DNA from 4 places in the Pseudomonas sp. PP3 genome. Region 4 is predicted to be linked to each of the others. Evidence: predicted binding sites of a transcription regulator. Region 4 holds the regulator's gene; each other region holds the start of a gene.
What was found. Region 4 encodes FliA, which starts transcription of late flagellar genes. Its sites were predicted from a motif close to CTAAAGTTTNNNNNNNNNNNGCCGNTAA; they were not measured.
Positions count from the first base shown of each region.

Region 1 (7,621 bases), 2.2 Mb from region 4:
CTCAGCCACGCCGCCCGGCGCGAGGATCCGGTAGGCGGTGTAGAACACCAGCCACGCCTGGGCCATTTGCAGCAACGCTGCGCCCATGTTGGCGTTTTGCCCGCGTGCGTCGATCTGCAGGGCCAGACCGCAAAGGGCCAGACCCAGCGAGACTGGCATCGCCAACAGGATATTGATCAGGATCGCCTGCGGCGTGTGCCACTGGCTGTCGCGCTTGAAGTGGCCGACGTCCTGGTGAACCTTGTTCAGGCGGGCATACAGTTGCTTGCGACGCCACAACAGGGCACCGATCAACAGTGCCAGCGGCAAGAACAGCAACGGTCGCTGGGTCAGGCCATCAGTCAGTTCGCTCAGGCTTGAGGCCAGCGGCAGGGTATCGACCTGGCGTTCCAGGCGATCCGGCACGGCGCGTATCCATTCCAGGTCCAGTGGCTTGTTGCTGGGAATCCAGAACATTTGCTCGTCAAGCGTTGCGCGCAGGCTTTGCGCGGTGCTGAGCAATTGCTTCTGGTTCAGTTGCAGGGTGATGGATTCGTTGAGCACCGCGCTCAATTCGCGGTTCAGCCGCTCCAGCAGGTCGGCGCGGGTAGTCGCCAGTTCCAGCAGGCTCTTGCGCAACTGCGGGGTGACTTGCTCGGGTGGTTGGTTCGACAGCAAATTGTCGACGTAGGTGGCCGGGTTGCTGAGCAATTCCCGTTGCTGGCTGACTTCGAACTGATACAGGCGAATGTCGGCGATCTGGTCGGCGAGGTCGCGGTCGAGCTTGAGGCGCGGCAGTGCCTGCTTCTGCTTGTAGAGAATCTTGGACAGCAGCAAGCTGCCTTTGAGCACGTTGATCTGTTCGTCCAGCGCCGAGTCGCTCTGGGTCACGCTGTCGAGTTGTTGCTTGGTCTGCAGGTTTTGCTGGGTAACTTCGTTGAGGCGGTCCGTGCTTTTGAGCAGGTAGTCCGAGAGCTTCAGGTTGGCCGCGCTTTCGGTCGCCAACAGGCTGCTGCCGCCGGCCTTTTGCGCTTCGATCGACTGCTGCGTCACGGTTTCCTGGGACTGGGCCAGACGCTTCTGATTGATCAGGCTTTGCAGGTCCTGGATTTCCTGGTCCAGGCGATCGGACTTTTCCGATAGCAAGTCATGCTGGCTGTTGCCCAGGTCTTGCAGTTGGGTATTGCCGGCCAGTTCCTGGCGACGCAGCGGGATCAGGGCATTCAGGGCTGCGAGCTCGGCGTTGAGCTGGTCGCGCTGTTCGCCGCTCAGCGTCTTGCCGGCGTCTTTGCCGGTCTTGAGGATGTTGTTGATCTGCTGGATGCGCGTCTGGCTGGCGGAGATTTCGGCCTGGGCGCGCTCGGGACGGGTCTGGGCGGTGATGATCAGACTGTTGGCGTCCGCCAGGGCTTTTTGCAGATCGCTTTGCTGGGTCGAGCGCTCGGTGAGCAATTGCTCGAGTTGCTGGATCGACTCTTTGGCGAAGCGTTGCGCCACCGGCACCACGGTGCTGGCCTTGAGACGGGTCAGCTCACGCTGGTTCTCGATGGTTTGCTTGGGGGCGGTGGCCAGTTGCTGCTTGAGATCGCTGAGTTTCTGCTCGTAATCACGCTGATTGTTGAGCTGCGTCAGCGTGCCTTGCAAGACGGACTGCAAGGCTTTTTGATCGGCTTCCGGCAGTTTGCGGTCGGCAATCTTGTCCAGACTCGTCTGCACGGATTCGCGGGAGGGCGGTTCGGCGGCTTGCAAAGGGCCGACAGAAAGACTCAGGCCCACAAGGACCATGAACAACAAAGAGCGCAGGCTTGACATAGAGACCGATCAAATACGAGGCGAAGAATGGAGTTTAGAGGAAGAGTCCCGGACCCGGGCGACTTCCTTCGGGGAATCTGACGCCCACTTTGCCAATCTTGTTCCCGTCCATGACTGCGACGGTCCAGATGGTGTTGTTCCATTCCACCTGGTCCCCGACTACAGGAGCACCCCCCACTTTCTGGGCAATGAACCTGGCCAGGGACATCTCCGGATCGATGCCTTCGACCTTCAACCCGTACAGGGCAGCAACCGCGGCCAGTTGGGCATCTCCTTCGAGTACGAAGTCGCCGAAGAAGCGCAAATCGAGGCCCCGTTGCGGCGCCTGACTGAAGAGTTTTCCGAGGGCTGCAAGGTTGTGTTCATGGCCGATTACGCACAGTAAATCATCGACTTCCAGCACCGTACTACCCGACGGATGGAGCAGTTGCTGGCCACGAAACAGGGCCGCGATACGGGTGCCTTCGGGCATTTTCAGTTCACGCAGGGGCGAACCGATGCACCATTTTTCGGCGCCGAGGCGATAAACGAACAGCTCCCACTCGCTGGTGACGTGCACTTCCAGCGCTGATCGGGAGATCGGCGCGGGATCCGGTGGTACGGTTACTTTCAACAGTTTGGCGACCCACGGCAGGCTTGTGCCCTGCACCAACAGCGACACCAGCACGATAAAGAAGGCCAGGTTGAAATACAGCTGGGCATTGGGGAGGCCGGCCATCAGCGGGAACACCGCCAGAATGATCGGGACCGCGCCGCGCAGGCCGACCCAGGAAATGAAGACTTTCTCACGGCCATGGAACGCCTTGAACGGTAACAAGCCAACCACTACCGACAGTGGCCGGGCAAACAGAATCATCCACAGCGCGAGGGCGAGGGCCGGCAGGGCAATCGGCAGTAAGTCGTGGGGCGTGACCAGCAGCCCCAGCACCAGGAACATGCCGATCTGTGCCAGCCAGGCCATGCCGTCGAGCATGTGCAGAATGCCGTGACGGCTGCGCACCGGGCGGTTGCCGATCACCAGGCCGCACAGGTACACCGCGAGGAAGCCGCTGCCGTGCAGGGCGTTGGTCAGGGCAAACACCACCAGTCCGCCGGCGATGACCAGGATCGGGTACAGGCCGGTGGCCAGATTGATCCGGTTGACCAGTTGCAGCATCAGCCAGCCGCCACCCAGGCCAATCACGCCACCGATGCCGAACTCGCGCAGAAGATGGGTCAGCAGGCTCCAGTGCAGGCCGGTCTGGCCGCTGGCGAGCATGTCGATCAGTGTGACGGTGAGGAACACCGCCATCGGGTCGTTGCTGCCGGATTCGATTTCCAGAGTGGCGGTCACCCGCTCGTTCAGGCCTTTGCCGCCCAGCAGCGAGAACACTGCCGCGGCGTCGGTGGAGCCGACGATGGCGCCGATCAGCAAACCCTGAATCATATTGAGGTCGAACAGCCACGCAGCGGCCATGCCGGTCAACCCGGTGGTAATCAACACCCCGACTGTGGCCAGCGACAACGCCGGCCATAACGCCACGCGGAAACTCGACACCCGCGTGCGCAAACCGCCGTCGAGCAGGATCACCGCCAACGCGAGGTTGCCGACCAGATAGGCCGTTGGGTAGTTATCGAAGATGATGCCGCCGCCGTCGACGCCGGCCGCCATGCCCACGGCCAGGATGATCACCAGAATCGGGATGCCGAGGCGGGACGAAAGTGAGCTCACCAGAATGCTTGCACCTACCAGCAACGCGCCGATCAAGAACAGGCTGTTGATGGTCGTCGCATTCAAAGGCAATACTCCAGAAGCTCAAAGACGGGCACAAACTGACCATGCAGTCTGCGTGCCAGTGATTCTAACCTGTTGAAATGTGATGCTGTCAAAAAGCTTTTTGGTGACGTTATCGAGTCATGCTCGATCCCTGTGGCGAGGGAGCTTGCTCCCGTCAGGTCGCGTAGCGACCCTCGGAGTCGTTGCAAATTGATTTTGCAAGCCCGATGGCAACCGCAGCGCAGTCGAGCGGGAGCAAGCTCCCTCGCCACAGGGGGTGTGGGGTCCAGTTACAGGCTAAACCGCCCAACCATGGTGTTCAGGTCCACCGCCAAACGCGACAGCTCACTGCTCGCTGCACTGGTCTGATTGGCACCCGTCGCCGATTGCACCGACAAATCACGAATGTTCACCAGGTTGCGGTCCACTTCCCGGGCCACTTGCGCCTGCTCTTCGGCGGCGCTGGCGATCACCAGGTTGCGTTCGTTGATCTCGACAATCGCGCTGTTGATGGTGTCCAGCGACATCCCGGCGCCGCGGGCGATGTTCAGGGTCGACTCGGCGCGTTCGGTGCTGTTGCGCATCGAATCCACGGCGTGTTCGGTGCCGCTCTGGATGCTGCCGATCATGCGTTCGATTTCGCTGGTCGACTGCTGGGTGCGATGGGCCAGTGCCCGCACTTCGTCCGCAACCACGGCAAAACCACGACCGGCCTCACCGGCACGAGCGGCTTCGATGGCTGCGTTCAGGGCCAGCAGGTTGGTCTGGTCGGCCAGGCCACGGATCACGTCCAGCACCTTGCCGATGTCACGGGACTCATTGGCCAGGTCGCCGATCAGGGTCGCGGTGCTCTGCACATCGGCGCTCATGCGTTCGATGGCGCTGACGGTTTCCTGTACCAGATCACGGCCATCGCCGGCGGAAGTGGTGGCGTTCTTCGAGGCTTCGGACGTGCTCACCGCGTTGCGCGCGACTTCTTCCACGGCACTGGTCATTTCATTGACCGCCGTGGCGGCCTGTTCGATTTCGTTGTTTTGCTGGGTCAGGCCGCGGGCGCTTTCGTCGGTGACGCTGTTGAGTTCTTCCGCAGCCGACGCCAGTTGCGTGGCCGAGCCGGAGATCCGTTGAAGGGTGTCGCGCAGCTTGTCCTGCATTTTCGACATCGCCAGCAACAGGCGACCGGCCTCGTCCTGGCCATCGACGGTGATCGGGCGCGTCAGGTTGCCTTCGGCGATCTGTTCGGCGGCGTCCAGGGCGTTGGCGATGGGTTTGGTGATGCTGTTGGTCAGCAACCAGGCGAACAGGATGGTCAGGGCGGTGGCGATGACCAGCAGGGTGATCACCAGATTGAAGGCCGATTCGTACTGCTCGGCAGCTTGCTGGTTGGTGTCGAGGGTCTGCTGGGTGTTGATCTCCAGCAGCTTGTTCAGCACCGCATTGACGGCTTCGGAGTTACTCAGCAGATCGGCGTTGAGCAGGCTGCGCAGTTCGTCGACCTGATTGTTGCGCGACAGGGTCTTCATCCGGTCTTCGATCTGGCGGTACTGCCCGAGCAACTGCACGTATTGATCGTAGGCCGCTCGTTCCTGCGGGCTGCTGATCAGCTTTTCGTAGGTGGCCTGGGCGGTGCGGATCTGCTGGTTGCGCATATCCAGCAGCTCCATGGTTTTCTGCTGCACGTCTGGCTCGCGGTTGACCAGTAAGCGGTAGGACAGCACGCGCAAGCGCAGGGTCAATTGGGTGAACTCGTCGAGGCTCTTGATGCTCGGCACGCTGGTGACGGTGATGTCTTCGGCGGCGTCGCGGATCTTGCTCATCTGGTTCAGGGCAAACACGCCCAGCAGCAGCATCAAGCCGCCAATCAGGGCAAAACCGAGGAACGCTCGCGGCGCAATATTCATATTTCGAAGGGACATGGTGTTTACCGGGATGAGCGCACCTGAGGGGTGCCGAGGCTGACGTATGGATGACTTATCGGTCATGCGACTAAAGTCTTGAGCCCCTGTGCGGTTTTGCCGCACAAACGCCATGGCGACGAAGTGCAGGAACCAGATCGGCCAATCACAGTCTCTACAGTTCGCGAGAAAGGTCAGTCGCCAGGAAAATCAAGGCCTTGCGCCCGTATAACCCTGGCTTCCACCGTGACTTTTCTTTATCGTACGCGCCCTTTGAAAATGCCTGGAAAATCAAAATGTTGGAAGTATCCCTAAGCCAATTGGAACAACTGGTAAGCGACCTGGTGCAACAGAACCAGACCCTGCTCGGCACCAACCAGACCCTGAGCGCCGAACTGGCCCAAGCCAAGGATGAAAACGAAAGCCTGCAACTGAGCCTGATGGAACAGGAAGAGAAACAAGGCGCCACCGCTGCACGCATTCAAGCCCTGGTTGAACGCGTCAGCGCCGGTCCCGTCAGCGCATGAGTTACGGCCCGGGTGTGAAAGTCGTCTCGATCCTGGGAGAGGACTACTCGATCAAGGCCCCGGAAGGGGAAGAGCAGACCCTGCTGGACGCTGCATTAATGTTGAAAGCTGCCCTGGCCGACACCAAACGAAAGTACCCGACGCTGATCGGTGACCGCCTGCTGGTACTCGCCGCGATGAATCTGTGCTCCCAGCAGATCGAAATGCAGAAGCAGCACAAGCTCGAACTCGACCGTTACCAAGAGCAAGTCAGCGCCACGGTTGAAGTGATCTCCAAGACGATCAATCAGGCCTGATCGGCTTTGCGCACAACCAAAGAATAAATTGTCGGTTGCGTTGTATACAATCGGCACGGCTGTTGCAGTGTTTCAGCCTCTTATTCTTTGGGGGTGCTCCATGCAGTTCTGGCGACGCAGTATTCAGTGGCAGTTGATCCTGAGCATGGGTACCGCCCTGCTGGTCAGTATCCTGATCGTGGTTGGCATTTATACCCTCGTGGTCAACCGCCTCGCCCAGCGCTATCTGGTCGAACAAGCGCTGCCGTCGAGCATCGAAGCAATGCGCAACGACATCGAGCGCATCCTCGTCCAACCGCTCACCGCCGCCAAGGACATTGCCAGCAACAGCATGGTGCGCGACTGGCTGGCCGAGGGTGAAAACAGTGCCCAGACCGCTACGTTCACCACTTACCTCGAAGGCATCCGCGCCGAGCACAAAGCCTTTACCGCGCTGATTGTCGGCACCGCATCCAACCATTACTTCACCGAGAAAGGCCTGGACCGCACCCTCAGTCGCTCCAATCCCAAGGACGCCTGGTTCTATGCGTTTCTCGACAGTAACCAGCCACGCACCCTCAATATCGACAACGACACGGCCACCGGAGAATTGGCGCTTTTCATCGACCTTAAAGTTGAGAAGGCCGGCAAAGTCGTGGGCGTTGCGGGCCTTGGCTTGAGTATGAAAGAGCTGTCGGAGCTGATTCACAACTTCAGCTTCGGGGAGCGCGGCAAGGTCTATCTCGTGCGTTCCGACGGTTTGATTCAGGTCCACCCTGAAGCGCAATTCAGTGGCAAACGCACCTTGGCTGAACAGATTGGTGGTCCGGCGGCAGAAGCCGTCATGGGTCAAAAAAATGCCATCAACAGCAGCTTTGTCCGCGAAGGCGAAGATTATCTGGCGTTGAGCCTGCCGCTGCGGGATTTAGGCTGGACCCTGGTGGCCGAAGTGCCGCAGTCGCAAATCTACGCCGAAGCCCGTCGTGCGATGTGGATGAGCAGTGGCATCGGCCTGGTGGTGGCACTGGTGTGCCTGTTGCTGGTGGTGTTGCTGGCCCGAGGACTGGTGCGACCGATTCGTCAGGTAACAGCGGCGTTGGTGGCCATCGGTAGCGGTGGTGGTGATTTGACCCATCGGCTGGATTCCAGCCGCGCCGACGAGCTGGGCGATCTGGCCCGTGGGTTCAATCGGTTCCTCGATAGTCAGCGCGACATGATCGGTGAAGTGCTGACCACCAGTGAGCGTCTGCGCACGGCGGTGGGCCAGGTAGCCAAGGTTGTGGATAACACTGCCGAGCGTTCGGGTCGCCAACAGGAAATGACCGACATGGTCGCGACGGCCGTCCACGAAATGGGTCTGACGGTGCAGGACATCGC
Region 1 is NZ_HG995459.1:5,888,213-5,895,833, reverse strand. It holds gene mscK (mechanosensitive channel MscK) at 1-1,791, opposite strand, end outside; gene KHO07_RS26665 (potassium/proton antiporter) at 1,826-3,568, opposite strand; gene KHO07_RS26660 (methyl-accepting chemotaxis protein) at 3,838-5,463, opposite strand; gene KHO07_RS26655 (hypothetical protein) at 5,739-5,969, shown strand; gene KHO07_RS26650 (cell division protein ZapA) at 5,966-6,265, shown strand; gene KHO07_RS26645 (methyl-accepting chemotaxis protein) at 6,366-7,621, shown strand, end outside.
Region 1: the regulator FliA is predicted to act here: its motif matches at 5,519-5,546, upstream of KHO07_RS26660 (methyl-accepting chemotaxis protein).

Region 2 (7,621 bases), 1.9 Mb from region 4:
TAGGTCAGGTTCTCGGCGGTCAATGTCTGAAGCTGCATGATGTTCTTGTGCAGCATGGCGTCGGTCAGATGATCGACAGCTTGCGCCACATCTTTGTCAGGGGAGGAAGTTGAGGCGGCGACGTAGCCACTGAACAGGCATAGAAAACCGATCAACACTTTGGCTTTTTTCATGGGCGTTTCCTTATTGTTGTAGGGGGGGATTGACGATAGATCAGAGATTCGTCAGTCGTCGTACAACCTAGCATGAGGCTGAGGAAAAAAGCGACGTTCGCTAAAGGTTTTTCTGTGGAACGGCCAAGATTTCTTCTTGTGCCCTCAGGTTTGACGTGCAGCGCTGCGGGTGCCGGCGAACGCGCTCGTGCCAAGCCAGCGCCAGAGGTTTTGCGCATCCTTCACTGCGCCGTCGACACGCAGCTCCCGCGACTGAAGGACCTCGTGCGGTGTGCGGTCGCCAGCCCACACCTCGGTCAATGCGCGCACGCTGGAGTCCACGACCAGCGTCAGCTCGCGTCCAGGATCATCGCGGCACAGGTCTGCCACACCCTGTTCGACCACAAGCCACCACGCTTGCTCGCCGGGCCGTGCGTCGTGGAGCTTGAAGTGGATGACGACGGGTCGGGACGGGAATTCTTCGACGCACACGAAGCGTCGCACGTCCCACATAAGCAGGCCTGCATCGAGTTCGTCATCGCGAAGGCGACTGCCGATCCAGCGCGCGCCCCAATGGCCGAGCGCCATGATGATGGGGCGCAATTCCTCTCCCGCCTCGGTCAGGCTGTACTCCCAGACTTTGCCGACAGCCGAGCGGCGCACGACGCCGATTTCTTCCAGATGGCGAAGCCGCTGTGCGAGCAGTCCGGTGGACATCCGTGGTACGCCGCGGTGCAGCTCATTGAAGCGTTTGCTGCCGCACAGCAGCTCGCGAACGACCAAAGGTGTCCAGCGCTCGCACAGTGCTTCGGCACCGCGCGCAACCGTGCAGAATTGACCGTAGCTTTCTTCCATCACCTCGACTCCACGCTACAACGCTTCAGATTCTGAACTAGCCCCGCCCATTCGTTACGCGCACGCTCAAACCTGCGAAAGCCAATAACAAACGGAGAACATCATGACGAAGATAGCCATCATTCAACGCCCACCAGTGCTGCTCGATCGTAGCGCGACCATCGCCCGGGCCGTGCAATCGGTCGCAGAGGCAGCAGCGGCGGGCGCCATGCTGATCGTATTGCCCGAATCGTTCGTTCCCGGTTATCCCTCATGGATCTGGCGACTGGCGGCGGGCAAGAACGGTGCTCTCATTAGCCAGTTGCATACGCGGCTACAGGCCAATGCCGTCGATATCGCCAACGGTGACCTCAGTGCATTGTGCGAAGCCGCCAGCCTTCACCGCGTGACGATTGTGTGCGGCATCAATGAATGCGAGCGGCGCCATGGCGGCGGCACGCTCTATAACAGTGTGGTCGTTATCGGCGCGAACGGCGAATTACTCAACCGACATCGCAAGCTGATGCCAACCAATCCCGAGCGCATGGTGCATGGCTTCGGTGATGCAACCGGGTTGCGCACGGTCGATACGCCGGTCGGCCGCATCGGCACACTGATCTGCTGGGAAAACTACATGCCGCTGGCGCGCTATTCACTGTACGCCCAAGGGGTGGAGATCTACATCGCGCCCACATACGACACGGGCGAGGGCTGGATCAGCACGATGCGTCACATTGCACTTGAAGGCCGCTGTTGGGTGCTCGGCAGCGGCACCGTGCTTCGCGGCAGTGACATCCCGGACGACTTCCCGGCGCGTGAGCAGTTGTTTCCCGATCGGGACGAGTGGGTCAACGACGGTGACTCGGTGGTGGTCGATCCCCAAGGCCGGCTCCTGGCCGGTCCATTACACCGCGAGGCCGGCATATTGTTCGCGGACATCGACGTCACGCTTGTGGCGCCGGCAAGACGCACGCTCGACGTGACCGGGCATTACGCGCGCCCGGACATTTTCGAACTGCAAGTACGACGCACATCCGCGACAGCGGTGCGCTACATCGACGAGTGAAGGCAGGTAGCGACGGTAGCGCCTGACATTTATCAAGGAGTCATTCCATGACTATTCAACAGTCGTACAAGGGCAGCTGTTTTTGCGGTGCAGTCGAGTTCACCGTCACCGGCGAGCCGGCTGCAATGGGCTATTGCCATTGTGAGTCGTGTCGGCATTGGTCGGCAGGACCGTTCAATGCTTTTACGCTGTGGAAACCCGAAGCGCTGCAAGTGACACGCGGGGCCGACAACATCGGTGCCTACAGCAAGACACCGCAGAGTGACCGAAAATGGTGCAAAACCTGCGGCGGGCACCTCTTCACCGAGCACCCGGGAATGGCGCTGATCGATGTGTACGCCGCCGTCATCCCCGGACTCGCGTTCTCGCCAGCGGTGCACGTCCATTATCAGGAGCGCGTGCTGCGCATCCAGGATGGATTGCCCAAACTGAAGGATGTCCCCGGTGAAATGGGCGGATCGGGTATCAGCATGGATGAATAGAGCCGGCAAGGTTCGCGTGCGCGCACGACCGCATGTCGTCAAAAAGACAAACAGCAGGGAAGTGGCCTCAATTCGCCCTGCCATCAGTCGATAACCTGTTCAGCAATCAGACTTTAGTCGACCGACGAGCGTGCGAAGAGAGGAACCACAGAGTGTCCATAAAACTGCGTTTACTGTTGTTGATCGGCACCGGCGTCCTCACTGCCTTGATCATGGGGCTGGTCAGTTACCTGGGTAATGGCCAGATGGCGCAAGCGGTGCAGGACAATGACGTCGGCATGAGCGCACTGCGCAATCACCTTGAAGCGGACATGATGCACGACGCCCTGCGCGCCGATGTGTTGTCGGCGATGCTGGTGGGGTTGGGCAAAAGCACCAGCAGCCAGGCCGAGGTGCGCAGTTCCCTGGAGGAGCACACCGGGCATTTTCGCGAGATGCTCAGGGACAACCTCAAACTGCCGGTCAATGACACCCTGAAAACCGCGCTGAACCAGATCAAGCCCAGCCTCGACACGTACATCAGTGCCGCCGAGCGCATTGTCAGCCTGGCTCTGGAAAACCCCGACGCTGCGCAAAAGGAACTGGGCGCCTTCAACAATGCCTTCAGCCAACTGGAAGACCAGATGGCCGCCCTCAGCGAGCTGATCGAAAGCAACACGCAACAGACCAGCCAAGGCACCTCGCACGCCATCAGCAACGCCAACCTCACCGTCGGCGGTGTGCTGATTGCCAGCCTGTTGTTGCTGCTGGCACTGGGGCGCTCGGCAATCGTGAGCATCATGGGGCCATTGCAGACTGCCAGCCGCATCGCCGACAGCATCGCCCATGGCAACCTGAGCGAGCCGATTGTCGAGACCCAGCGCAACGACGAAGCCAGCCAGCTGATCCGCAGCCTCGCCACCATGCAGCGGGATTTGCGCGGCATGATCGAAGTGGTCCGCAGTAACGCCCAAGGCGTGAGCGGCATGAGCGAGCAATTGAGCAGCGGTTGCCATGAAGTCGCCGGCAGCAGTCAGCAGCAAAGCGCCGCCGCCAGCACCATGGCTGCAGCGGCCAGTGAAATGACCGCGAGCATCGAGGAAATCACTCGGCACGCCGAGCGCGCGCTGGACATGGCCAATCAGGCCGAAGCCTTGGCCAAGGATGGCGGGCGGGTGATTCATCAGGTGGTCAACGACATGGACGGCATCGCTCGTTCGGCGCAGCAATCGGCGCAGGTGATCCGTACGCTGGACAAGGAATCCGAAGGGATTTTCAGCATCATCCAGGTGATCAAGGGCATTGCCGATCAGACCAACCTGCTGGCGCTCAACGCCGCCATCGAGGCCGCCCGCGCCGGCGAACAAGGCCGTGGTTTTGCCGTGGTCGCCGATGAGGTCCGCAGCCTCGCCGGGCGCACCAGCGCCTCGACCCAGGAAATCGCCGCCATGGTCTCGCGCATCCAGCAAAGCACCCGCGAAGCGGTGATCAGCATGGAGGAGGGCGTGGCCCAGGTCGACAAAGGCATGGCCGTGACCGCCGACGTCGAACGCGCCATCCGCGAGATCCTCGAAGCCACCCTCAACACCACGCAACTGGTCAACGACATCAGCCGCACCATCGGCGAACAAAGCCTGGCCAGCAACGAAATCGCCCATCAGGTGGAGATGATTGCCGGGATGTCGGAAGGCAATAGCAAGGTGATCGGGCAGACGGCGACGACGACAGATGAGTTGTCGAGCCTGGCGGGGCAGTTGTCGCAGTCAGTGGATCGGTTCCGCCTGTAAGGCATTACTTCGTCTGATCTATCGCCATCGCGAGCAGGCTCGCTCCCATATTGGAATGCATTTCAACTGTGGGAGCGAGCCTGCTCGCGATGGCGTCCCCAGTAACCCCAGAAATCTCGAAGCCTGCCACCCGCGCGATGATTTGCTGCGCCCTAAAAACGACTGCCAGTGTTTTTATATGCTTAAAAAAACATTGCAATGCAGCCTTCATGCTGTGAATATGTTCGTGCGAATTTAAAAAAACAAAATCGCATGCGGCGCTGATCAAGGTCAGGCCATAACAAAAACGACATAAACACAGGCTTGAAGTCGGCTCTGCCCCTGGCCGGACTTTTCAGCGAAGGAGAACCTCTCCCGTGAATCGCTTATTGAACAGATCTCTTTGCGTCACCCTGCAAGCGCTCGGCGTTGTCGCGCTCGGTGCCGCCATTGCACAGGCCCAGGCCGATACCACATTGCGCGTTGGCCTGAATGCCGACATCCGCAGCACCGAGCCTGGTGTCAACCGCGACGAAAACACCGACACCGTCATCCTGCACATTGTTGAAGGCCTGGTGGCCCATCGTGAGGACGCCACGGTCGGTCCGCTGCTGGCCAAGGAAGTTCAGGTTTCCGACGATGGTCTGACCTACACTTTCAAACTGCGCGAAGGGGTGCGCTTTCACAACGGCGCGACGCTGACCGCCGCCGACGTCCAATGGACGTGGTCGCACTACCTCAACCCGCAAACGCAGTGGCGTTGCCTGGCGGAGTTCGATGGTCGCGGTGGGGCGAAGATTATTGGCATCACCACACCTGATCCGCTGACCGTGGTGTTCCAGCTCGATCAGCCTAGCGGTTTGTTCCTGGCGTCCATGGCCCGCCCCGATTGCGGCGGGGGCGGTATCTTGCACCCGGATTCGGTGGCGGCGGACGGACGCTGGAAGGCGCCGATTGGCACCGGTCCGTTCACCCTTGCCGACTGGAAGCCAGGCCAATTTGTACAGTTGGCTCGCTTCAAGGATTACAGCGCCCGTGACGATGCCGGGTTGGATGGCTTTACCGGCAAGAAGCAGGCACTGGTCGATAACGTGCGCTTCATGATCATCCCCGATGCGGCTTCGGCCAAGGCAGCCTTGCTGTCGAACAACATCGACCTGCTACCGGACGTCACCGCCAGCGATGCCCAGGAACTCAAGGCGTTGCCGGGGATTCAAGTGTCGGTCAGCCCAATCATGGCGATCTGCGGCTTGTTGTTCCAGACCAACGACCCGCTGCTCAAGGACGTGCGCATCCGCCAGGCCATCGCCCATTCGCTGGATTACGGGCAAATGGTCACGGCCCTGTCAAATGGCTTGTCCGAACCGAACAACTCGGCGATCCCGCAAACCAGCGCGTTCTACGATGCCACGGCGAAACAGGGCTACAGGTACGACCCGCAGGAGGCGCAACGCCTGCTGAAAGAGGCGGGTTATCACGGCCAGCCGATCAAGATGATCGTCAACAAACGTTACCAGCAGATGTTCGACATGGGCGTGTTGAGCCAGGCCATGGCCCAGGCCACCGGGCTGAACATCGAGATGGAAACCCTGGAGTGGGGCACGCAACTGGAGCGTTACCAGAGCGGCAACTACCAGATGATGTCGTTCTCCTATTCATCACGGCTGGACCCTGCGCTGGGCTTCGATTCGCTGATGGGCGATAAAACCAAGGAACCGCGTAAAGTCTGGGATAACCCCCAAGCCCAGGCATTGCTGCGTGAGGCGGTGCGCGAGCGTGACACGGGTAAACGACAAGCGTTGTTCGACCAATTGCACCGGATGATGATCCAGGACACGCCCATGGTGATCATCTACAACGGCACCATTATCGGTGGGCTGCGTGACAGCGTGCGTGGCTACCACTCCTGGCCGGTGGCCAAGCCGCGACTGTGGGGCGTCAGCCTCGCTGCCAAGTAACGCGGAGTCTGATCATGTTGCGTTTTATCCTGCAAAAACTAGGGATGGCGATACCGACCCTGTTGCTGATTTCGGTGATGGTGTTCGCGATGATTCGCCTGATTCCCGGTGACCCGGCGCTGCTGATGCTCGGCGACATGGCCGACCCGCAGAGCCTGGCCGACATGCGGCGCAATCTGGGGCTGGATCACTCGTTGGTGGCGCAGTTCCTGATTTGGTTCAAGGCTGTTCTGAGCGGTGACTTGGGCTTTTCCATCAGCACCAAACAGGCGGTGTTGCCACTGATCCTGGAGCGTTTCAGCGTCAGTGCAATCATCGTCCTGGTGGCGGTGTTCCTCGCCACGCTGATTGCAGTGCCGGTCGGTCTGGTCGCCGCCTGGAAGCAGAACAGCGCCTTGGATCTGGGGCTGGTGACGACCGCCACTTTGCTGCTGTCGATTCCCAGCTTCTGGCTCGGCCTGCTGTTGCTTCACGCCTTTGGCATCAAGCTCGGCTGGTTGCCGGTGGTGGGTTACGTCAGCTTCGCCCAGGCGCCGTGGCAGGCCATGAGTTTTCTGGTGTTGCCGGTGATCACCCTGACCCTGGTGGAACTGGGGGCGATCACGCGAATGGCCCGTGCCAGCACCATTGAGGTGTTGCGCCTGGAATACATCGCCCATGCCCGCGCCAAAGGTTTATCGGAGCGCTCGGTGTTGTGGCGGCATGCCTTGCCCAACGCGTTTGCGCCGACCTGGACCCTGGTTGGGCTGATCCTCGGCAACCTGCTGGGCGGCATCGCGGTACTGGAAACCGTGTTCACTTTGCCGGGCATCGGCCGGCTGATGGTGGACGCGATTTTCGCCCGCGATTATCCGGTACTGCAGGGCTGCTTGCTGCTGATCACCTTCATCTATGTGCTGGTCAACCTTTGTGTGGATCTGCTCTACCCACTGTTCGATCCAAGGGTGAAGTTATGAGTTCGAATATCCCTGTGGCGCCTTTCGTCGGTGCTGCGAGCCCACCCGCCAAGCGTCCTCGTGCCTGGCCAGCGGCCAATGCGCTGATCGGCGGCGGGCTGTTGCTGATCCTGATTTTTCTGGCGTTGCTGGGGCTGGTCTGGACACCGTTCGACCCGCTGCGAATCGATCTGCTGTCGCGCTTGCAAGGCCCTTCAGCCCTGCATTGGCTGGGCACCGACGAATTCGGTCGCGATGTGTTCAGCCGGCTGTTGATCGGTGCCCGCACCAGCCTGTGGATCAGTTTGTTGACGGTCAGTGTCGCGGTGGTCGCCGGTACGCTGATCGGCATGCTCGCCGGTTACCTGCGTGGCTGGACCGATCGTGTGCTGATGATGTTCAACGATGCGTTGCTGGCGTTTCCGGGCATCCTGATGGCGTTGGGCATC
Region 2 is NZ_HG995459.1:3,511,627-3,519,247, reverse strand. It holds gene KHO07_RS15915 (nuclear transport factor 2 family protein) at 1-173, opposite strand, end outside; gene KHO07_RS15910 (helix-turn-helix domain-containing protein) at 318-1,007, opposite strand; gene KHO07_RS15905 (carbon-nitrogen hydrolase family protein) at 1,111-2,052, shown strand; gene KHO07_RS15900 (GFA family protein) at 2,100-2,534, shown strand; gene KHO07_RS15895 (methyl-accepting chemotaxis protein) at 2,687-4,300, shown strand; gene KHO07_RS15890 (hypothetical protein) at 4,305-4,568, opposite strand; gene KHO07_RS15885 (ABC transporter substrate-binding protein) at 4,729-6,237, shown strand; gene KHO07_RS15880 (ABC transporter permease) at 6,252-7,193, shown strand; gene KHO07_RS15875 (ABC transporter permease) at 7,190-7,621, shown strand, end outside.
Region 2: the regulator FliA is predicted to act here: its motif matches at 2,601-2,628, upstream of KHO07_RS15895 (methyl-accepting chemotaxis protein).

Region 3 (7,621 bases), 2.1 Mb from region 4:
GGTGCTGTATAGCCATTCCGGTTTCGGCGGCCAGACTCCGAACGAAGGTCAGCGCCGCTTCATCAACAGCACCGAAAACTACCTCAAGCTGCAATCGCGCTTGCAACCCATACTGGCGCAACAAAAGGCTCAGTCGCTGGGTTTGTGTTTCCACTCGCTACGCGCGGTCACGCCGCAGCAGATCAGCGAAGTGCTGGCCGCCAGCGACAAGCAGTGCCCGGTGCACATCCACATCGCTGAACAACAGAAAGAAGTCGACGACTGCCTGAGCTGGAGCGGCCGACGTCCGTTGCAATGGTTATACGAGAATGTCGACGTCGATCAGCGCTGGTGCCTGGTCCACGCGACCCACGCCAACCCGGAAGAAGTCTCGTCGATGGCCAAAAGCCGCGCGATTGCCGGCTTGTGCCTGACCACCGAAGCCAACCTCGGCGACGGGATTTTCCCGGCGGTGGACTTCCTCGCCCAAGGCGGGCGCATGGGCATCGGTTCCGACAGCCATGTCTCGTTGAGCGTGGTGGAAGAGTTGCGTTGGCTGGAATACGGCCAGCGACTGCGCGATCAGCGGCGCAACCGCTTGTATGGTGCGGATCAGCCGATGGTCGGGCGCACGTTGTTCGATGCGGCACTGGATGGCGGCGCGCAGGCGCTGGGCCAGCCGATTGGAGCGTTGGAAGTGGGCAAGCGTGCGGATTGGCTGGTGCTGGACGGTAACGATCCGTATCTGGCGACGGCCAGTGGCGACGGGATCTTGAATCGCTGGTTATTTGCCGGGGGCGATCGGCAGGTGCGGGATGTGTGGGTGAATGGTCAGTGGGTCGTGCGTGATGGGCGGCATGCCGGGGAAGAGGAAAGCAATCGCGCCTTCACTCAAGTTCTGCGCGATCTCTTGGGCTAACGCCCAACCTTTGTAGGAGCCGGCTTGCTGGCGATTGCGATTTGCCTGACACACCGAGGTGCCTGAATCGCCAGCAAGCCGGCTCCTACAAGAATGCGCTATCAGTTCGAGGTCTTGGCCATCTGCGTATCCGACGCCCGCCAGATCAATCGCGTGGTGTCGTAACCCTGCTGACGCGCCTTGCTCAGCAATTCTTCACGCACCACCCCGTTGACGGTCGGGGTGCGAGACAGCAGCCAGAGGTAGCGACGGCTCGGGTCGCCGACGATGGCGGTCTTGTAGTCATCGCTGACATACAGCACCCAGTATTCGCCCTTCGCCACGCCCGGAATCAGCCTCGAAAACCAGGTGTCGAACTCGACCCACAACTTGTCGGTTTTACCCGGCACCTGTGGATAAGCCGTGCCCTTGACCTCTTCCCATTGCCACTGCGCTGTCAGGCAGCGGTTCAACACCGCGACGTTACCATCGGGCAACAGGGTGTAGTGGGCTTCGGATTGCGCGCAGTCACGCTGGAAGTACATCGGCAGTCGGGCCAACTCGTACCAGGTGCCTTGGTAACGCTTGAGGTTGACGCTGTTGGCAGTCTTGGGCGCCAACGGATCCTGGCCAGAACTGGCACAGCCGGCCAATACCAGGCCGGCAAAAAGCATTATGAATAACCGCTTCATTGTTTTTCTCCCGTGGGCACGTCGCCCCGGTTTACTTCAGGCCTTGGCCGGAAAACATCAACACTTTGTCACCGGCGAACTGCACGCTGATAAAGCTGTTCTTGTCACCCCATGTGCAACTGGACATGCCGAGCGCGCCAGAGCAATCGGCGGGTTTGCCCAACAAGGTTTCCACTTCGGCCTTGGCCATACCGGCCGAGAGCTTCGAGTAGTTTTCCTGATTGACTTTGCTGCACGCAGCCAACAACACGCAGAACGAAAGCAGGGCGATGGATCGCAGCGACATGTGAACTCCAGGGGCGATGGGGAATGGCATGACTGCCAAGCAGAACCTTAGAAGAGAAAACCCCTATCTGGTTCCCTGCCCGGCTGGCTATTTGTTAGGCCGCTCGTCTGCCTTTATCCGGCAAATCAGCCACTTTGCATGGCTATCGAGTATTTCGTCGGATTTGCGCAAATCCGCCTAATCTTTGGCGCCGCCCAGTCGACACAAATGCAACGCAAAGCCACGTCGCTGGCCATTGCCCCCCCCCTTTGTTGACCAGATTTCCTGCGGTAGCTCATCCAATGACTCGAAACATGAAGTTCAGCCACAAGATTTTGTTGGCTGCCGCCCTCGTGGTGGCCGTCGCATTCGCTTGTTTCATCCTGTTCAACGACTATCGCCAACGGCAAACCTTGCGCAGCAGCACCGAAGCGTCGATGCAGGAACTCGGCAGCCTGACCACAAGCAACATCCAGACCTGGCTGGAAAGCCGCATGCAGTTGCTGCAATCGATGGCCCAGCAGGTGAGTGCCGACGGCAATGCCCCCGCCAGCCTGAAACGGATCATCGACCTGCCCGCCTACACCGGCAATTTCCAGCTGAGTTACTTCGGTGGCGCCGACGGGGTGATGTTCTCGGTCCCGGCCGGCAACCGCGCGCCAGACTACGACCCACGCGCCCGTGGCTGGTACAAGGCCGCCAACAGCGCGCAACAGACCATCGTCACCGAGCCGTACATCGCCGCTTCGTCCGGCAAACTGGTGATCACCGTGGCCACACCGGTGCAGCGTCAGGGCCAGATGATCGGCGTGGCCGGCGCCGACATCGACCTGTCCAGCGTCAGCGCGATCATCAACTCGCTGAACTTCGGCGGTCACGGCCACGCGTTCATCGTCGGCGCCGATGGCAAGATCCTGATCCACCCGGACAACAAACTGGTGCTCAAGAACCTGGCCGAGGCTTACCCCAACGGTGCGCCGAACGTCAGCCCGGGCATGAAAGAAGTCGAGATCGACGGCAAGCGCCAGTTCATCTCCTTCACCCACGTCAACGGTGTGCCGTCGGCGGATTGGTACGTGGCACTGGTACTCGACCAGGACACCGCGTTCTCGATGCTCAGCGAATTCCGCACCTCGGCATTCATTGCCATGGTGATTGCCGTGGTGATCATCATCGCGCTGCTGGGCATGCTGATCAGCCTGTTGATGCAACCGCTGCTGACCATGGGCCGCGCCATGCATGACATCGCCGAAGGCGAAGGTGACCTGACCAAACGCCTGACCATTCACGGTCACGACGAATTCGGCGCGCTGGGGCTGTCGTTCAACCGCTTCGTTGAGCGCATTCACACCTCGATCATCGAAGTGTCCTCGGCCACCGGCCAGGTCAACGAAGTCGCCCTGCGTGTGGTGGCGGCCTCCAACTCGTCGATGTACAACTCTGACCAGCAAGCCTCGCGCACCAGCAGCGTGGCCGCGGCGATCAATCAACTCGGTGCCGCCGCCCAGGAAATCGCCCAGAACGCCGCCCTCGCCTCGCAGCACTCCAGCGATGCGCGCAGCCTGGCCGAAGACGGCCAGCAGGTGGTGGATAAAACCATCGCGGCGATGCAGCAGCTCTCGGCAAAAATCAGCGATTCCTGCGGCAACATCGAGACACTCAATAGCAACACGGTCAACATCGGACAGATTCTGGAAGTGATCACCAGCATCTCCCAGCAGACCAACCTGCTGGCGCTCAACGCCGCCATCGAAGCGGCACGAGCCGGTGAGGCCGGACGCGGTTTCGCGGTGGTCGCCGACGAAGTACGCAACCTTGCCCATCGCACCCAGGACTCCGCACAGCAAGTGCAGACCATGATCGAAGAGCTGCAAGTCGGCGCCCGTGCGGCCGTGGGCATCATGACCGACAGTCAGCGCCAGAGCGAAAGCAGCGTCGGTATCGCCAACCAGGCCGGCGAACGCCTGGGCAGCGTGACCCAGCGCATCAGCGAAATCGACGGCATGAACCAATCGGTAGCGACCGCCACCGAAGAGCAAACGGCCGTGGTGGAATCGATCAACGTCGACATCACCGAAATCAACACGCTGAACCAGGAAGGCGTGGAGAACCTGCAATCGACCTTGCGCGCGTGTGCGGACCTTGAGCAGCAAGCGGCGCGGTTGAAGCAATTGGTGGGTAGTTTCAGGATTTAAGGCGCTTTCGCTGGCCTCATTGCTGGCAAGCCAGCTCCTACAGAGATCTTTGCCGCACCGCAGATCACTGTAGGAGCTGGCTTGCCAGCGATGGCGGCATCAGCGGCAATACAATTCTAAAACCTTGATCCCGGCTTCGACAGAAACGCCAACTCTTCTGCCGTAGATTCGCGCCCCAACACCGCATTGCGATGGGGAAACCGTCCAAACTGCGCAATCACTTTCTGATGCTTCTCGGCGTAATCCAGATAATCGGCAAACAACGCCCGGTCATCTTCCGATTGTTGTGCCACCAGTTCGATGTACCGCGAGATGCATTCGTTCTGCACCGCCAGGTGCTCGCAGTGCTCCAGCACCAGATAAATGAACACTCGCTGGATCGGCTGCAACTGCCGATCGAAATCCGCAGCAATGCCTTGCGCCACCAGTGCCTGAGCCCTGAGATCGCCGGAAAAGGATTTGGGAGAGTCGCGAAAGATCATTCGCGGGAGTTGATCGAGCAACAGCACCAGCGCCAGCCAACCTTCGGGACGTTGCGTCCACTCGGTCAATCCGCCGGCCAGTGCCTGCTCGACCCAGTCCCCGAAACGCTCACGCGCTTCGAGGTCCTGGCTGTCACGCTTGCCGAACCACAACCTGCCCTTTTGCGCCGCCACTTCCTTTGCTGATTCAGAGGTTCCGAACCACCATTCGAGCAACGGCTGCCAGGGCGCAGTCATGGTTTATTCCTTGTGATAAGCCGTTACGCGGGCCACTTCTTCTTTCGAACCGAGGAACACCGCTACGCGCTGGTGCAGGCCTTCCGGCTGAATGTCGAGGATGCGCTGGTGACCGTCAGTGGAAGCACCGCCCGCCTGTTCCACGAGGAACGACATCGGGTTGGCTTCGTACATCAGGCGCAGTTTGCCCGGCTTCGAAGGCTCGCGGCTGTCGCGTGGGTACATGAACAAACCGCCACGGGTCAGGATGCGGTGTACGTCGGCGACCATCGCGGCAACCCAACGCATGTTGTAGTTCTTTTTCAGCGGGCCTTCATCGCCTGCCAACAGCTCGCCTACGTAGCGCTGTACCGGGGCTTCCCAGTGACGCTGGTTGGACGCGTTGATGGCAAATTCCTGGGTGGCTTCAGGAATGGTGATGTTTTCGTGGGTCAGTACAAAACTGCCCATTTCACGGTCCAGGGTGAAGCCTTTCACGCCGTCGCCCAAGGTCAGGATCAGCATGGTCTGTGGACCATAGATCGCGTAACCGGCGGCGACTTGCTGGGTGCCTGGCTGCAGGAAGGCCTTTTCATTCAAAGGTTCGTTCTGGCTCAGGTATTCATTCGGGCAACGCAGAACCGAGAAGATCGTGCCGACCGGAGCGTTGATGTCGATGTTCGACGAACCGTCCAGCGGATCGAAAACCAGCAGGTACGCGCCTTTCGGGTATTTGCCCGGGATCTGGTAGGCGTTGTCCATTTCTTCGGACGCCATGCCGGCCAGGTGGCCGCCCCATTCGTTGGCTTCGAGCAGGATCTCGTTGGAGATCACGTCGAGCTTCTTCTGCACTTCGCCCTGGACGTTTTCAGTGCCCATGCTGCCCAGAACGCCGCCGAGCGCGCCTTTGGACACGGCGTGGTTGATCTCCTTGCAAGCACGCGCCACCACTTCGATCAGGAAGCGCAGATCGGCAGGAGTGTTGTTGCTACGGGTCTGCTCAATCAAATAGCGACTCAAGGTAACGCGGGACATGGAAGGCTCCGAGGAATGGGGGGGGGCTAAAAACCCGCGCAGTTTAACGCGAGTCGGGGCGTATTTCCTCCTATCAGACGTGATCGGCCGAAGAGAGTTCATGCGCGGGGTTGAGCGTAGATGGAAATGGGCCGGATGTGAGGCACCGATAGAGGCAGTTTCGATAATTCAGTGTCAGTTCCGACGCCATCGCTAGCAAGCCAGCTCCCACAGGGACGCCGCAGTACCTGTGGGAGCTGGCTTGCCAGCGATCGGGTGCGCAGCCACCGGACTTCAAGGTTTGACCGGCGGTTTGCGCAGCAGACTGAACGCCATCGCCGCCAGGAACAGTACGCTGAGCAACAGCACCGCCCACAGGCCGAATTTCTTCCAGTCGGTGCCCACGGCCACCGGCACTGTCGCAGCCGTCGGTGTCACCACCCCACCATCCACCGCAGCCTTGCCCAATGTTGCCAGTTTCGCCGCGCTGTAGTCCGGTATCAGCGTCGACAATGGCAGGTTCGCCGCCTTCACTGTCGAATTGCCCAGCGCCAGCGTATACGGCCCCGGCCCGCGTGCCAGAAATACCAGGTGCGTCGCCCGCACGGCGAATTTCACCGCAGGCGCCTGCGCCCCGAGACCACCGCCGCGCTCGTCCACGATCAGTTTCAATTGCTGTACGGTTTGCCCCGACAACTGCAATTCGTCTTGCACCACGTCCTGCCCGCTCTGGGTCAGGCGATAAAGTAAACCGCTGCTCAACGGTTGCCACGGCAGGCTGCTATCCCGACGACCGGATAACATGACCGGCGCCAGACTATTGGGCTGGCTCAGCTCGACCTGCACTCGCTCGACATTGACCCCCATCGGCAATTGCCAGGTGTACTCACCGGCCTTCACGCTGCTGCCGGCCAACGCTTGCGACCAGACCAACGGCAGCGGCAGGCTGCGGCTGCTTTGCAGTTGTGCCGACGTCAGGATCGGCGCCGATTGCGGTGTCTCCCACAGCAAACGCAAATAGCGCGCCGATTGCCCCGGCAGACCGACTTCATGTTGCTCGACCCGCTCATCGGCAAAGGTCAGTCGCGCGACCTGCCCTTCTCCCCAGGACTGCCAGTTTTGCAAATCGTCACTGGCCTCGATGGTGAAGCGCTGGAAGCCGTCGCGCTCGCTGGTCCAGTCGAGGATCAATTGCTGCAACGGCGCCTTGATCGCACTGGCGTCGAGCAGCCAGCCGCGCAACTCTTCCTCGCCCGCCTCCAACTGACTGGAAGGCTGCACTTCGACCAGCGTGCCGTTGGCACTCGATTGCACCCGCACGCTCGGCGCATGCTCGGTGGCGTCCGCCGAGTTGTACAGGGGAAACCATTTGACGTCGGTCAGCGTTCGGCTGTCTTCCGCTTGGGTGGTGGCCCGCGCCAGGGCGTAGGCCTGTGGTTCGCCATCGGCGTTGAACACGCGAACATCGCTCAGGTCGGTTTGCCGGGCATTCAGTTGCACCGCCAATGGCAGCTCAAGGCGATACCACGGCCCCTCGCCGCTGACGGACAGCGGCACTTGCGTGGTGAAGTCCGCGAGTTTTTCCTGGGCGCCAGCCGAGAGCGCCATCCCCATGGCAATCACGCCCAACCAACTCAGGTTCAGCTTTTGACTCAAGACGACACTCCTCCGGTTTGCGGGGCCGGTTTTCCGGCATCCGCCGCCTCGGCGCGCTTGGGTGGCAACGGGGCAAAGTAGCCCACCACCAACAGCAACACGCCAACGCCGATAAACGACACGATCCGCGCCAGTCCGCCACGGTTACTCAATTCGACAAAGAACAGTTTCGCCACCACCACGCCGATCAGCGCCGCACCGATCAGCCAGACTTCGCGACGATG
Region 3 is NZ_HG995459.1:6,001,127-6,008,747, forward strand. It holds gene KHO07_RS27145 (formimidoylglutamate deiminase) at 1-898, shown strand, start outside; gene KHO07_RS27150 (lipocalin family protein) at 1,000-1,569, opposite strand; gene KHO07_RS27155 (hypothetical protein) at 1,601-1,855, opposite strand; gene KHO07_RS27160 (methyl-accepting chemotaxis protein) at 2,137-4,029, shown strand; gene KHO07_RS27165 (DUF924 family protein) at 4,146-4,748, opposite strand; gene KHO07_RS27170 (class 1 fructose-bisphosphatase) at 4,752-5,762, opposite strand; gene KHO07_RS27175 (DUF3999 domain-containing protein) at 6,036-7,397, opposite strand; gene KHO07_RS27180 (DUF2339 domain-containing protein) at 7,394-7,621, opposite strand, start outside.
Region 3: the regulator FliA is predicted to act here: its motif matches at 2,033-2,060, upstream of KHO07_RS27160 (methyl-accepting chemotaxis protein).

Region 4 (7,621 bases):
TTGAGGGGGAGGGCTCTAGCAAGTGTTCGGGGTCCAAGAAGCTGTAGTCCGGGTTTCTACGGTGGGAGTCGTAAAGTTTTTCTGTTATGTGTCTTTGACCGGTAATTTCGTCTAGCTGCTGTAATTGATCAATCGCGCTATATGCCTGGTCGATCGATACGCCTTTTTTTATCTGGAATCCCTGGCGAAATTTTCCGGCATAACGAGTTCCGCCGTCATAAGCCATGCCGCTTCTCCTTGAGGTTTTCTTTATGGCGCGTCTGGCTAATATTTTAAGTCTAGATATAGGGAATATTATCGATCGTGCGGCTTGACCACTTCGATCTGACTTGTTTGTCGGATCCCCTAAGCAATATGCATATGAATTAATGCCCCCTTTTCCGTACGGACTCCAACTATCCGGAGTATTAAATCGCATCAACACCGGATTAAACGCGCGATACCCATTCCCCAATAAATAACACCCGGTCACCGGGTCTGGCCGTTCGCCGTTGAAGCCCAACAGGCTGAGCTGGACGCTGAATACCGGGCGATGACCGTAGGGTGAGTAGGCGATGGGGCGCGGCAGAACGCCCTTCTTGAGGGTGTGCAGAACGGAGCGTTGCAGGTCGGTCACCAGCAACGTGGTATCGAGTACATCGCCCTCTCGTTGCTGCTCAGCCATTAACAAGTCGTCGTGCTGAATGATCGAATGCGTCGTCGCACCGTGAATTTCGGTCGCCAGGCGGCTTTTGCAGTAGAAACGCTGATGTGCCGGTGTATCAGGCTGTGTCTGGTGGACCAGTCGATCCAGTGGGTCGTAGCGATATTGGCAAAGCAGGTTTGTGGGTGGGGAGGTCATTGGCTCACTCCGCAGGCGAAAGGATTGAGAGCTGAGTATCTGCGCAGGTGCCGAGGTTGAGTACTAGCAGAACTGATAGGTGGCCTGAGAGATTCGCTGGCAGTGTCGGCCTCTTCGCGAGCAGGCTCGCTCCCGCTTTTTATCTCTGTTGTGCGGAGAATATGTGGCCAGCACAAATCTCCTGTTGGAGCGAGCCGGCTCCGGGCGGCGTTCCGACAAAAGCGCCCGTGCCGATGCCACACATTTCAGTTAAAACAGCCCATCCCGAAAACCCGGCAAAAGTTGGAAGGCTTCTTGCAATAGCCGCCCCGAGCCTGCTTCAGGCGTCAAAAGTTTGCTTCAAAGGAACGGGGAATACCGGTGGATCGCTCTCAGTTAATCAACAGTGCCCGCACGAACATGGCAGACCTCAGTCGAGGCAATCTGGGCGTGCCGCTGTTGCTGCTGGTTATGTTGGCAATGATGATGTTGCCCATTCCGCCGTTCCTGCTCGATGTGTTCTTCACCTTCAACATTGCCTTGTCCATCGTCGTGCTGCTGGTTTGCGTCTACGCCTTGCGGCCGCTGGATTTCGCGGTGTTCCCGACCATTCTGCTGGTGGCGACGCTGTTGCGACTGGCGCTGAACGTGGCTTCGACGCGGGTGGTGATGCTCCACGGTCAGGACGGCCACGCCGCTGCCGGTAAGGTGATCCAGGCCTTCGGTGAGGTGGTGATCGGCGGTAACTACGTGGTTGGTATCGTGGTGTTCGCGATTTTGATGATCATCAACTTCGTCGTGGTGACCAAGGGTGCCGGGCGGATTTCCGAGGTGAGCGCGCGCTTCACCCTCGATGCGATGCCCGGCAAACAGATGGCCATCGACGCTGATCTCAACGCTGGCCTGATCGACCAGAACCAGGCCAAGGCTCGTCGTACGGAAGTGGCCCAGGAGGCCGAGTTCTATGGCTCCATGGACGGTGCCAGCAAATTCGTGCGCGGTGACGCCATCGCCGGTTTGCTGATTCTGTTCATCAACCTGATCGGCGGCATGGCTGTCGGTATCTTCCAGCACAACATGACGTTCGCTGACGCCGGCAAGGTCTACGCCTTGCTGACCATCGGTGACGGTTTGGTGGCGCAATTGCCATCACTGCTGTTGTCTACCGCTGCCGCGATCATGGTGACCCGTGCTTCCGGTTCCGAAGACATGGGCAAGCAGATCAACCGCCAGATGTTCGCCTCGCCCAAAGCGCTGGCGGTCTCCGCTGGTTTGATGGCGGTGATGGGCCTGGTGCCCGGCATGCCGCATTTCTCGTTCCTGAGCATGGCGGCGCTGGCGGCGGGTGGCGCGTACCTGTTCTGGCGCAAGCAGAACATCGTCAAGGTCCAGGCCCTGCAAGAGGTCAAGCGTCAACAAGAGTTGCTGCCATCGCCGGCCCGCGCCCAGGAAACCAAGGAGTTGGGCTGGGATGACGTGACGCCGATCGACATGATCGGCCTGGAAGTCGGCTACCGCCTGATTCCATTGGTGGACCGCAACCAAGGGGGGCAATTGCTGGCGCGGATCAAGGGGGTGCGCAAGAAGCTGTCCCAGGATCTGGGCTTCCTGATGCCCACCGTGCACATCCGCGACAACCTCGACCTGGCGCCCAGCGCCTATCGCCTGACCCTGATGGGGGTGATCCTGGCCGAGGCTGATATCTACCCGGATCGCGAACTGGCAATCAACCCGGGACAGGTCTACGGCACACTCAACGGCATTACCGCCAAAGATCCGGCTTTCGGCCTGGAGGCGGTCTGGATCGAAATCAGTCAGCGCGCCCAGGCACAATCCCTTGGCTATACAGTGGTCGATGCCAGTACAGTGGTGGCCACGCACTTGAACCAGATTCTGTACAAGCACTCCAGCGAGCTTATCGGGCACGAAGAAGTGCAACAATTGATGCAATTGCTGGCAAAAAACTCGCCGAAACTGGCTGAAGAGCTGGTGCCGGGTGTGTTGTCGCTGTCGCAACTGCTCAAGGTTCTGCAAGCGCTGCTGGCCGAACAGGTGCCGGTGCGTGACATACGCAGCATTGCCGAAGCCATCGCTAACAATGCTTCCAAGAGTCAAGATACCGCCGCATTGGTGGCCGCTGTGCGCGTCGGCGTAAGCCGCGCAATCGTGCAAAGCATTGTAGGCACTGACTCCGAGCTGCCAGTGATCACCCTGGAGCCAAGGTTGGAACAAATATTGCTCAATAGTCTGCAGAAGGCAGGACAAGGCTCGGAAGAGGGCGTTCTGCTGGAGCCAAGCATGGCTGAAAAGCTGCAACGCTCGCTGATCGATGCAGCGCAGCGCCAGGAGATGCAAGGTCAACCGGTGATTCTGCTGGTGGCCGGTCCGGTCCGCGCGATGCTCTCGCGATTTGGCCGACTGGCAGTCCCGGGTTTGCACGTGTTGGCTTATCAGGAAATCCCTGACAACAAGCAAGTGACCATCGTTGCGACAGTAGGGCCCAACGGCTGAGGTAGTGGTTTATGCAAGTTAAGCGTTTTTTCGCCGCCGATATGCGTCAGGCCATGAAACTGGTTCGTGATGAGCTGGGCGCTGATGCGGCCATCATTGGCAACCGCCGCATTGCCGGTGGTGTCGAGCTGACGGCTGCCCTGGATTACAAGCTGTCGGCGCTGGCGCCACGCGTGCCGAACATGGAGCTCGAAGACGAGCTGCGCAAGACCCAGTCGCGCATCGTCACCGCCCAGGCCGAGTTGAGCCTGCGCAGCGACGGCGAAAGCGACAACGCCACCAATCGCCAATTGTTCGCCGGTTTGCCGCTCACCGCAGCCGAGCCGCTGATCGAGCCGACCTACGCCGAGCCTCGTCGCCCTGCGCCAGCTCCGGCTCCGGCGGCCGCGATGGATTCCCGGGTATTTGACTCGATGCGTTTCGAGCTCAACAGCCTGCGCGAGCTGATGGAAGTACAGCTGGGCTCCCTGGCGTGGAATCAGCTGCAAGGCAGCAGCCCGGGCCAGGCCAACCTCTGGCGTCGTCTGCAACGTATCGGTTTGTCCGGGCCGTTGTCTCGCGACCTGCTGGCGCTGATCACCGACATTCAAGAACCCCGTCAGGCCTGGCGCATGTTGCTGGCGCACCTGGCGCGGATGATCGCCACGCCGGAAATCGAGCCGCTGGAAGAGGGCGGGGTGATTGCCATGGTCGGCCCTGCCGGCATGGGCAAGACCACCACCCTGGCCAAACTGGCTGCCCGTTACGTGCTCAAGTACGGCGCGCAGAATATCGCGCTGGTGAGCATGGACAGCTACCGCATCGGTGCCCAGGAGCAGCTCAAGACCCTCGGTCGGATTCTCAATGTGCCGGTGACCCACGTTGATCCGGGGCAATCGCTGGTGCAAGCGCTGGAACCCCTGCTGCGCAAGCGCGTGGTGCTGATCGATACCGCCGGCCTTCAGGCCAGCGATCCGGCTCTGCGCATGCAGCTCGAAAGCCTGGCCGGACGAGGCATAAAATCAAAAAATTATCTGGTCCTGGCAACCACCAGCCAGAAACAGGTTCTAACCGCCGCTTATCACAGTTACAAGCGCTGCGGGCTTGCTGGCTGCATCCTGACTAAACTGGATGAAACGGCAAGTCTGGGCGAAGTGCTGAGCCTGGCCATCAGCCATGAATTACCGGTGGCCTACCTGACTGATGGCCCGCGGATTCCGGATGATTTGCATCTGCCGCGTCGTCATCAACTGGTCAGCCGCGCCGTCAGCGTGCAAATGCAGGAAGAACCCAGCGAAGAAGCCATGGCTGACATGTTCGCTGATATCTACCACAGCCCCACCAAACAGGTAGGCTGAGGTAACAATGAATAGTTTTTGTACCTACATCGATGGTCTGCCATGCATTGTTCGGTTTACGAACGCGCAGCCAGTAATGTGGCCTCCGTCTATGCAAGACAAGGTAAAGAAATAACATGGGCAGCATGCATCCCGTACAGGTGATCGCGGTGACCGGCGGCAAAGGTGGCGTCGGGAAAACTAACGTGTCAGTGAACTTGTCCCTGGCTTTGGCTGAACTTGGCCGGCGCGTCATGTTGCTGGACGCCGACCTGGGGCTGGCGAACGTCGACGTTCTGTTGGGCCTGACACCCAAACGTACCCTGGCCGACGTGATCGAAGGTCGCTGCGAGCTGCGCGACGTCCTGTTGCAGGGCCCGGGCGGCATCCGCATCGTTCCCGCCGCGTCCGGCACCCAGAGCATGGTTCACTTGAGCCCGGCGCAACATGCCGGCCTGATCCAGGCCTTCAGCGACATCGGCGACAACCTCGACGTGCTGGTGATTGACACCGCTGCGGGTATCGGTGACTCGGTAGTCAGTTTTGTCCGTGCGGCCCAGGAAGTGTTGCTGGTGGTCTGCGACGAGCCGACCTCGATCACCGACGCTTATGCGTTGATCAAACTGCTTAACCGCGACTACGGCATGAACCGCTTCCGCGTCCTGGCCAACATGGCCCAGAGCCCGCAGGAAGGGCGCAACCTGTTCGCCAAGTTGACCAAAGTCACGGATCGCTTCCTCGACGTCGCCCTGCAATACGTCGGCGCCGTGCCTTATGACGAAAGCGTGCGCAAGGCCGTGCAAAAACAGCGTGCCGTTTACGAAGCGTTCCCGCGCTCCAAGTGCTCGCTGGCCTTCAAGGCGATCGCGCAGAAGGTCGACACCTGGCCGCTGCCCGCCAACCCGCGCGGGCATCTGGAGTTCTTCGTCGAGCGCCTCGTGCAACAAACGGCAGGACCCGTGCTATGACAGCCAGCGGCTACAACCTCTACAAGAAATCGGCACGCGATGCGCAGTACGAGCTGATCGAGCGTTACGCGCCGCTGGTCAAACGCATTGCCTACCACTTGCTGGCGCGTCTGCCGGCCAGTGTCCAGGTCGAAGACTTGATCCAGGCCGGGATGATTGGCCTGCTGGAAGTTTCGACCAAATACGACGCCAGCAAAGGCGCAAGTTTCGAGACGTACGCGGGCATCCGCATCCGCGGCGCCATGCTCGATGAAGTGCGCAAGGGCGACTGGGCGCCACGCTCGGTCCACCGCAATACCCGCATGGTCAGCGACGCCATCCGCTCGATTGAAGCTAAAACCGGCCGTGACGCTAAAGATCACGAAGTTGCGGCCGAACTCCAATTGAGTCTCGACGATTACTACGGGATTTTGAACGACACCCTGGGCAGCCGTTTATTCAGTTTCGACGATCTGTTGCAGGACGGCGAACACGAAGGGCTGCACGAGGATGGCGCGAGTGCTCACCTCGAGCCGTCACGCGATCTGGAAGATGAACGCTTTCAGGCAGCGCTGGCGGACGCGATTGCCAATTTGCCGGAGCGTGAGCGACTGGTGTTGGCGCTGTACTACGACGAAGAGTTGAATCTCAAGGAAATCGGTGAGGTCCTGGGGGTCAGCGAATCTCGGGTCAGCCAGTTACATAGCCAGTGCGCAGCCCGTTTGCGGGGGCGTTTGGGAGAGTGGCGAGCGCGCTGAAGGCAGTGTGGGGGCACTGCGACGTGGCTGGTGGGGTGATGAACCGCGCCGGTCTCGCTTCGTTGTACTCCAGACAGTCATTGAGTGCTTTGCCAGATTGATTGAAATGGCGCGTCCAGGTGCTGGGCGCGTTTTAGTCTGCTTGGAGGTCGAATTGGACAAGAACATGAAAATCCTCATCGTTGATGACTTCTCAACGATGCGGCGGATCATAAAAAACCTGTTGCGTGACCTTGGGTTCACCAACACGGTCGAGGCCGACGATGGCACTACCGCCATTCCGGTACTCAACAGCGGGAGCATCGACTTTCTGGTGACCGACTGGAACATGCCTGGCATGACCGGTATCGATCTGCTGCGCCACGTGCGTGCCGATGAAAAGCTCAAGCACCTGCCGGTGCTGATGGTGACCGCTGAAGCCAAGCGCGAGCAGATCATCGAAGCGGCCCAGGCCGGTGTAAACGGCTATGTGGTCAAACCCTTCACGGCCCAGGCGTTGAAAGAAAAAATCGAGAAGATTTTCGAACGCATCGGTTGAACTGCGCCACGGGGGAGCTATGGGGCATAACGAATCTTCGCAGGGCGATTTTGAATCGACCCTGAAAAAACACGCCGTCGAACTGGTCGCGAGCCTTGAAAAAGGCAGGTTTGGCGATGCTGTGCAATTGATCCATGAGCTCAACCAGACCCGTGACCGCGGCCTGTATCAGGAAGTGGGCAAGCTCACCCGCGAGCTGCATAGCGCGATCGTCAATTTTCAGATTGCCCCGCACATGCCGCAAGCCGAGGAGGTGTCACAGATCACCGACGCCACCGAGCGTCTGGGCTATGTGGTCAAGCTGACCGAGGCCGCGGCCAACCGCACCATGGACCTGGTGGAAAACGCCACGCCGCTGGTCAACAGCCTGGCCGACGAAGCCCAGGCCTTGAGCACGGATTGGGGGCGGTTCATGCGTCGCGAAGTCGGCGCTGAAGAGTTCCGCGAACTGGCCCGGCGCGTCGACGGGTTCCTGGCACGCAGCAGCACAGACAACCGTGCCGTGTCGGGCAACCTCAACGACATCCTGCTGGCCCAGGATTATCAGGACCTCACAGGTCAAGTGATCAAGCGTGTGACCCAACTGGTCACCGAAGTTGAAAGCAACCTGCTCAAGCTCGTACTCATGGCCAGCCAGGTGGACCGCTTTGCGGGCATCGAACATGACCGTGAAGCGATGCTTGCAGAAAAAGATCCACAAAAACATCTCTCTCAGGGTGAAGGTCCGCAGA
Region 4 is NZ_HG995459.1:1,642,787-1,650,407, forward strand. It holds gene KHO07_RS07615 (RHS repeat-associated core domain-containing protein) at 1-841, opposite strand, end outside; gene flhA (flagellar biosynthesis protein FlhA) at 1,202-3,331, shown strand; gene flhF (flagellar biosynthesis protein FlhF) at 3,343-4,668, shown strand; gene fleN (flagellar synthesis regulator FleN) at 4,785-5,615, shown strand; gene fliA (RNA polymerase sigma factor FliA) at 5,612-6,352, shown strand; gene KHO07_RS07640 (chemotaxis response regulator CheY) at 6,519-6,890, shown strand; gene KHO07_RS07645 (protein phosphatase CheZ) at 6,910-7,621, shown strand, end outside.